Regions from separate parts of the Rhizobium sp. ERR 1071 genome, predicted to be linked through region 1. Evidence: predicted binding sites of a transcription regulator. Region 1 holds the regulator's gene; the other holds the start of a gene.
The links. The regulator LexA, encoded in region 1, represses DNA repair genes until DNA is damaged. The targets are predictions, from matches to a motif close to TGTTCNNNNTGTGTTCNG.

Region 1 (4,202 bases):
ATTTCAACGGTATCGGTGCGAACGGCTTTGCCTACGGAACACCGGAATTACTGTCGCCATCCGGTGATAACGCGGCCGGCTCCTTATTGGATGCGGCCGATATCTGGCTCGCTGGCCTGCGCAACAGCATAGGCGACAGGATCAGGCAAACCTTGCCGGGAGATACCGGCGCCTTTGCCGCAGCGCTTGTCACCGATGAGAGACGCGCAATCTCCAAGGATACGACCGAAGCGCTGAGAATTGCCGGTCTGACCCATATCATTGCAATTTCCGGTCTGAACATGGCGTTGTCGGCCGGCATTTTCTACATCGGCCTACGCTACTTGTTCAGCCTGTTTCCCGGTGTCGCGCAGGCCTGGCCGACCAAGAAGTTCGCAGCCCTCGGCGCGCTTCTCACTGTAACGGCCTATTATCTCATCTCCGGCTTCGGCGTATCCGCCGAGCGTGCCTTCATCATGATGGCGATCATGCTCGTGGCCGTGCTTTTCGATCGGCCATCGATCAGTCTGCGCAACGTCGCACTTTCTGCCATTGTCATTCTTGTACTGTCGCCGTCGCAAGTGCTCGGCCCGAGCTTCCAGATGTCCTATGCCGCAACGCTGGCGCTGGTGTCGGGCTATTCGCTCTGGAAACGGCGGCGGCATCGTGAAAACATCCTGCCGCGCCTTCGTGTACTAAGTCCGCTATTGTTCGTCACACGTTTCTTCGCAGGCGTGACGTCGACCTCGTTCATCGGTGGCGCATCGACCGCTATCTTCTCGATCGAGCATTTTCACCGGTTGGCGACATATGGGCTCGCCGCCAACCTTGCGGCAATGCCCGTCGTTTCTTTCATCGTTATGCCGTTCGGGATGATGGCGATGCTGCTCATGCCGCTCGGTCTCGACGGGCCTTTCTGGAAAGTCACCGGAGAGGGACTGGAACTCGTTATCATGATCGCAAGAACCGTAGCTGGTTGGGGAGGTGACATTACCTTCGGTCGCCAGCCGGCCTGGCTGATGCCCACATTCATTATCGGCTTCCTGATCATGAGCATATTGCGGACCCGGCTTCGCCATCTGGGCCTGCTATTATCGCTCTTGTCCATGGGCTTGGCGGCATTCGGATCTGGCGTACCGAAACCCGACCTGATGATCTCCGAAGATGGCGTCCTGGTCGCATTGCGCCAGGACGATATACTCGCGACCAATCGCGAGAGACCGCAGGCCTTCATTTTCGAACAATGGCAAAAGGCACTGGTTGCGGCGGACCATCAGCCTCCGACCATGCTCCCGGCTGACAGCCGACTTCCACAAATCGGCAAGGCAGATCGTTATAAGCGATTGAACAGTGAAGAACAGAAGGCGGTCCGTATCGCAATGGAAGAAGCCTTGGACCGCACCATGCAAGGCAGTTTCGCCTGCCAGAAAGGAGCATGGTGCGCGGCCATGCTTGAAAACGGCGCGATATTGGTCACTATCGAAAACGCGGCCTACCTGCCTGCGGCTTGCGACACGGGGAACATTATCGTGACGCCAATCCGGCTACGGCTCGACCATTGCCGTTCCGGAGCGATGCTCATAACCGGTGCGACATTGCGCAAAACCGGCTCCATCGAAATGGTGCTTACCGGAGACAAGCCCATCCTCTCAACCGCATTCGAGAACCCGCAGCGTCCCTGGACCAGGCATCGAACCTACGATTGGCGCACCGGCAAATTCGACGCGCCAATTGCGCCCACGTCACCCGCCATCGACAATTCACCGGTCAGTGATAGCGGCGAATAAGGCCAACGAGCTTGCCTTGGACCTTCACGCGATCCGGTCCGAAGATGCGGGTTTCGTATGCCGGGTTTGCAGCCTCAAGCGCGATGGAAGCACCCTTGCGACGGAAGCGCTTCAGTGTCGCCTCTTCGTCATCGACCAGCGCCACGACGATGTCGCCGGGATTGGCCGTCGTCGAATTGCGGATGATGACCGTATCGCCGTCGAAGATGCCGGCATCGATCATCGAATCCCCACGAACTTCAAGCGCATAATGTTCGCCGGAGCCGAGCATGTCGGCGGGAACAGTGATGTCGTGCGTATTGTTCTGGATGGCAGAAATCGGAACACCGGCAGCGATCCGGCCCATTACGGGCACCGACGCCGAGCCATTGTGATCGTCATTTGCCACCTTCGACGGAGCGGGCGGGGCAACGGGCTGCGGCTTTCCGAGGCTGCCTTCGATAACGCTCGGAGAAAAGCCGCGGCGCTGCTGCAGGCTCGGATTATAGGCGTCGGGAAGCTTGATGACTTCGAGCGCTCTGGCCCGGTTCGGCAGCCGGCGGATAAAGCCCCGCTCCTCCAGCGCCGTGATCAGGCGATGAATACCGGATTTCGATGCCAGATCCAATGCATCCTTCATCTCGTCGAAGGATGGTGGAACACCGGATTCCTTCATGCGTTCGTGAATGAAGAGAAGCAGTTCCTGCTGCTTGCGCGTCAACATCGTCTTGGAACCCCAGAATCAAGAAAAGCTGCGAAACAAATCCAGAACGGACACTATATGTTCCATATGTGTTCCGCAAGTACTTAAATTTCGGTAAAGCCTTGTGAGGTCAGTTAAATAATTGCCATTTGCGAATGGATCGGCTCGGAACATCGGCGCGCTATGTCTCCGTTAACTTACGGAAAAATAAGAAAAATGCCGCTCTACTCGCTTCCGCGACTTTGTCGTTCAGCCCGTGCGCCGAGCATTTGGATGAACGTGCCGCGCGGCTGCATGAGCCAGCCATGGCAGAGAATCAGCAATCACGTTTGCGAGATTGCCTTCGATCCATGTCGTGTGCTCCGGGTGTTCCATGCTTCCATCTTGAATTGCGCGGGGGATGGGCGCAAATCTGCTTCGGCAAGCAAACAGGAGAAGCCATGATTTCGTCTCCGCATCCGCTGGATCATCTCGTGCTGCCGACCGTCGATATCGCTTTGGCACGCGAGCGCCTCGGCAAGCTCGGTTTTACAGTGGCTCCAGATGCGCGCCATCCCTTTGGCACGCAGAATGCCTGCGTCTTCCTTGCCGATAAAACCTATCTCGAACCTCTGGGCGTCGCGTCTGCGGAGCAGTGCGAGAAGAGCATCATGGATGGCAATGTTTTTGTTGCCCGCGATCAAGCCTATCGCTTCCGGGTGGGCGAAAATGGCTTTTCGGCAGTGGTGTTCGGTACGGATGATGCGGTGGCGGATGATAAGCGTTTCAAAGCGGCTGCGATTTCGGCGGGGCGAATGCTGGATTTCTCCCGTCCGATGAAGATGCCGGATGGAACGGAAACCACGGCCGGTTTTCGTCTTGCCTTCGCCGCCGATCTGCGCGCGCCGGATTTTCTCGCTTTCTGCTGTCAGCGCATCAATCCGCTGCCGGCTGACCGCAGTGTGCTCGAGCGTCACGAAAACGGCGTGACTGGTATCGCGCGGGTAGCGCTTTGCGCGCCGAAGCCGGCGGCCTATCGCGGCTTCTTCGAGGAGCTTGTCGGTGGCCCGCGCATTATGGAGCATTCCTTTGGCCTGACGATCAAGGCTGCCAATGCCGATCTGGAGATTTTGACGCCGGAAGGAATGGAGGCATTCTATGATCTACCTGTTCGCACGAATGATCCGGGGCTCAGAGCACGTGCAATCCTTTTCAAAACGCGCGATCTTTCCGTGACATCGTCGCATTTCACTGCTAACGGCGTCACCTATACGCGTAAGAACAATCGTCTATTGGCGAGGTTGGCACCCGGTCAGGGCGCATTGTTCGCCTTTGAGGAGATAATATGAGCACGAATTCGGAAGTCACCGTCGGCGAGGGTGCCTCCAAGGTCCTCTTTTCCAATACTGCAAAGCTGTCGCTGATTGCCGGCCCCTGCCAGATGGAAAGCCGCGACCATGCGTTCATGGTTGCCGGCGTCCTGAAGGAACTCTGCGGCAAGCTGGGCATCGGCCTTGTCTACAAGTCCTCCTTCGACAAGGCGAACCGCACATCGCTGTCAGGCAAGCGTGGCATCGGCCTGGAAAAGGCGCTGGAAGTCTTTGAAGACCTGAAGAAGGAATATGGCTTTCCGGTTCTGACCGATATCCATACGGAAGAGCAGTGCGCCATCGTTTCCAAGACGGTCGATATCCTGCAGATCCCTGCTTTTCTGTCGCGCCAGACCGATCTTTTGGTTGCAGCCGCCAAGACCGGCCGCGTGGTCAACGTCAAGA
Region 2 (4,202 bases), on a different contig from region 1:
CCGCGGCATCGAGAGATATCGTCGGAATCTCCACGAGGGACATGACCGCGTCTACAGAGAAGATGTTGCATATATCAGAAAGCGGTCGGCTGAAATCGCCGCGGGGCTGACGGGCTGAGTGCTTAGATGACCTCTTTGCGCAAGGGGCGAAAGCTCATGCGGTGCAGCGGGCAGGGACCATGCTCCTCGATACCTGCACGATGCTGCGCCGTGCCATAGCCGGCATGGGCCGCGAAACCATAGGCCGGAAAAACGACACCAGCACGCGCCATCATTCTGTCGCGTGTCACCTTGGCCACGATCGAAGCGGCAGCAATGGAGAAGGAGCGCGCATCACCTTTGACCACGGCTTTTCCTGGGCAGGCGAGCCCAACAGGCACGTCGAGCCCATCGGTCAACACATAGCTCGCCGGCACGGCAAGCCCGCAAATGGCACGGCGCATCGCATCGAGGCTTGCCTTGCGAATATCGGTCGTGTCGATACGGCCGGCACTCGACGAGGCGATGGACACGGTTGCCGTCGCCAGGATTTCGACGAACAGTTCCTCACGTCTGGCGGCTGTCAGCTGTTTGGAATCGTTTAGCCCGTTCGGGATACGCTCTGGATCGAGAATGACGGCGGCCGCCACGACCGGTCCGGCAAGTGGGCCTCGGCCTGCCTCATCGGCCCCGGCAACCGGCCAATGGCCGGCACGGCGCGCAATCAGTTCCAGCTCGAAAGTGGGGACGAGCGGAACATCCTCGAACAGCATTGGAGAATCGGGTGGTGCACGGCGTGACATGCGGCGAAGCTCGCACACCACCCGATCTCCTGCAAGCCCCCGGTGGATCATGGCGGCGAAGCCAGGGGCTTTTCCAGCGGGTACAGGGAAAACCCGCAGGGATCGTCAGAGCAGCGACAGCTGCACGCCGCTGCCATCCGGCGGCACGAACAGGTCGTCGCGTAGCGCAATATTGCGGCGTGTGAGCGCGAGCCGGCGGGTCGCCATCTCGAAACGGCGGCTGATCTGCCAGGCATAGGGTCCGGCACCCTTCATGCGCTTGCCGAATTCGGCATCGTAATCCTTGCCACCGCGCATCGAGCGGATCAGCGACATGACGTGACGATAGCGATCCGGATAATGCTGCAGCAGCCAGTCGCGGAAGAGCGGGCTTACTTCCAGCGGCAGCCGCAGGATGACATAGCTTGCCTCCAGCGCACCGGCCGCCTTGCCGGCGTCGAGGATACGCTCGATCTCATGGTCGTTGAGCGCTGGAATGATTGGTGCCACCATGATCGAGGTGCGGATCCCCGCCTCGCTCAAAGCCTGGATCGCCTCCAGCCGCCGCGGCGGCGTCGCGGCTCGCGGCTCCATGGTGCGCGCGAGCTTGCGGTCGAGTGTCGTCACCGACAGGCCTACGCGCACCAGGTTCTTGGCGGCCATCTCTTTCAGAATGTCGATATCGCGCATGATCAGCGCCGACTTGGTGACGATGGCAACCGGATGGTTCGCCCGGTTCAGCACTTCGAGAATCTGGCGCATGATCCGCCATTCCTTCTCGATCGGCTGATAGGGGTCGGTATTGGTGCCGATGGCAATCACCCGCGGCTTGTAGCCGGGCTTTGCCAGCTCACGCTCCAGAAGTTTGGCGGCATCCGGCTTGGCAAAGAGCTTCGATTCGAAATCCAGCCCCGCCGACAGTCCCATATAGGCATGCGTCGGCCGTGCGAAGCAATAGATGCAGCCGTGCTCGCAGCCGCGATAAGGATTGATTGATCGGTCGAAGGGAATATCGGGGGATTCGTTGCGGGTAATGGCCGTGCGCGGCTTCTCCACCTGCACTTCGGTTTTGAATGGCGGCAACTCTTCCCAGCTTTGCCAGCCGTCGTCGAAAGCTTCGCGCTGCTGCGGCTCGAACCGGCCGCTCGGGTTCAATCCGGCGCCGCGCCCACGCCGGCGCTCGACGTCGACCCTGAGACCGGCATCGGCGATCAAAGCATTGGCAACATCTGCCGTGTTGGCAGGCGCGAAAGCGGCCTGCCCTGCAAGGGACTGCTCGTTCATCGGTAGCTCCAGGGCGGCTCATGCCATCGCATGCCGCGTCTAAGATGATTAAATTCCTATCCGACAAATGAGAACATTGCAAGAACAAAAATCCGCGACCGTCATTTTCCATCTCATTCACGGGAGGTATTCGGCGGCGCCGGCCGTGAGAATTTCGGCCGCTTATGATGCTTTTCTTAAACGCTCGAGCCTGAGGGTTAGGTGCTGGCAATAAATTATGCGCCGCTCTATAAATGGGCAATGTTGACGGTCATCATCGAATGCCAGGATCACGAACCCGAGCTGGCGCAGACATTGGCGGCATTGGTGGCAGGAGCGGTCGAAGGGCTGGTCAGCGACGTGGTCGTGCTTGATCACGGTTCCAGGGACGGCACATCGAAGGTGGCCGATGCCGCCGGCTGCCGCTTTTATTCGCAGTGGGATATCAAGGATATATTGCGGTCTGCGAGGGGCGAATGGTTGCTGCTGATCGAGCCGGGCGCACGGCCGCAAGCCGGCTGGATCGATGAGATCGCCGAATATGTCTCGCTGAACAAGGTGCCGGCGCGCTTTACAGCATCGCGCGGCTATCGTCGCCCGTTTCTGAAGCGAATCGGCCGTCGTACGGCGCCGCTGGAACTGGGGTTGCTGCTTTCCAAGCACCAGGCGATCGCCGTCGCCAGGTCGGGCATGGGGCTGGCGGAGTTCGCCAAGGGACAGAAGGGCCGACGGCTTTCAAGCGAGCTCATTCCGTCCTGGGTGGCACGCGCGGCGCGATAGGGCCTAGAGCATTTCCGCATTTCTTCGAATTGCAAAAACGCTCCATCTTTTTGTTTTTACGCAGCTCCGGACGCAAAATCGCTTCGCACTTTTGCTGGAACTGCTCTAGCGTTCCGCAGATTCCATTTGTAAACGCGCGAATAGCTGCGATAATTTGCATGTGGCGGCACCTTATGCGTGTCGCGTCAGGCGGCCGACCATGAAGATGCCGATATCAGGCGGAACTGGTCAGCGGAACTCTCCTTTTCTGCCGGGATTTCGGCGAAAGGAGGTGCGTTATGAAACGCACGATGCTCTACCGCCTCATGACAACGATCTTCGTTGCAAGTGCAACTCTTTTCCCCGGCATTGCCGCCGCTCAGGTGACCTTGGCCTGCGCTCAACGCGTCGATATCGTCGCGTTTCTTGGCGACCATCTTTCGGAAAAGCTTTCGGCCGTCGGCAAGCTCGATCAGAGCACGATTGTTGAGATCTACGCCGCCGAGAGCGGCAACTGGACACTGCTGATGAGCGACGTATCCGGCCGGAGCTGCATCATTCTCACCGGCGATTCTTGGGAATCAATTCCTGTTCTGCCGAAGGCATGATCGACGCGCAATATCGCGTTGAGCAGAAGACCTATCTCGAGCCGGCGCCGCGCTTTAGATGCTCGTCGAGGCGCGGCATGATCTCCACGAAATTGCAGGGCATGTGGCGATAGTCGAGTTGCGCCTTCAAGATGCCGTCCCATGCATCCTTGCAGGCGCCAGGCGAACCCGGCAGTACGAAAATGAAGGTGGCATTGACCACACCGCCGGTGGCCCGTGACTGGATCGTCGCCGTGCCGATCTTGTCGTAGGAAATGCGATGGAAGACCTCGGAAAACCCATCCATCCGCTTCTCGAACAGCGGCTCCAGCGCCTCGGGCGTGACATCGCGGCCGGTAAAGCCAGTCCCGCCGGTGGTAATCACCACATCAATCGCATCGTCCTTCGTCCAGGCTTCCACCTGCGCGCGGATGCGCTCCTTGTCGTCTGGCACGATGGCGCGGGCGGCAAGCCTGTGACCCGCCTCTGCAATGCGGGCAACCAGCGTATCGCCGGATTTATCGTCAGCGAGCGTGCGTGTATCGGAAACGGTCAGCACGGCGATGCCGACGGGAATGAAGGATCTTTCGTTGCCTAACGCTGCCATCATGCCTCTCCCGCGATCGTTTCGGTTACCTGGAAATACCAGTCCGGCCGCTGCCTGTGAAGCGAAGCGGCGGCGGCCGTCGCCTGTTCGATATCGTTGAAAATACCGAAGCACGTCGCACCGGAACCGGACATGCGCGTCATGATCGGCCCCTGGCTTTCGATCAGGCCGGAGAGCGCTGAAATCTCACCGCAGATCGAGCGTGCCGGCGGTTCCAGATCGTTG

Region 2: the regulator LexA is predicted to act here: its motif matches at 2,115-2,132, upstream of FBZ99_RS11365 (PA0069 family radical SAM protein).

What each region holds. Positions count from the first base shown of each region.
Region 1 covers NZ_VITM01000001.1:442,289-446,490, reverse strand. Annotated here, with positions in the region: gene FBZ99_RS02235 (ComEC/Rec2 family competence protein) at 1-1,766, shown strand, start outside; gene lexA (transcriptional repressor LexA) at 1,747-2,469, opposite strand; gene FBZ99_RS02225 (VOC family protein) at 2,889-3,776, shown strand; gene kdsA (3-deoxy-8-phosphooctulonate synthase) at 3,773-4,202, shown strand, end outside.
Region 2 covers NZ_VITM01000003.1:253,609-257,810, reverse strand. Annotated here, with positions in the region: gene FBZ99_RS11375 (phosphotransferase) at 1-118, shown strand, start outside; gene FBZ99_RS11370 (ribonuclease HII) at 123-782, opposite strand; gene FBZ99_RS11365 (PA0069 family radical SAM protein) at 888-2,045, opposite strand; gene FBZ99_RS11360 (glycosyl transferase) at 2,286-2,804, shown strand; gene FBZ99_RS11355 (hypothetical protein) at 3,083-3,391, shown strand; gene moaB (molybdenum cofactor biosynthesis protein B) at 3,423-3,977, opposite strand; gene FBZ99_RS11345 (4-(cytidine 5'-diphospho)-2-C-methyl-D-erythritol kinase) at 3,977-4,202, opposite strand, start outside.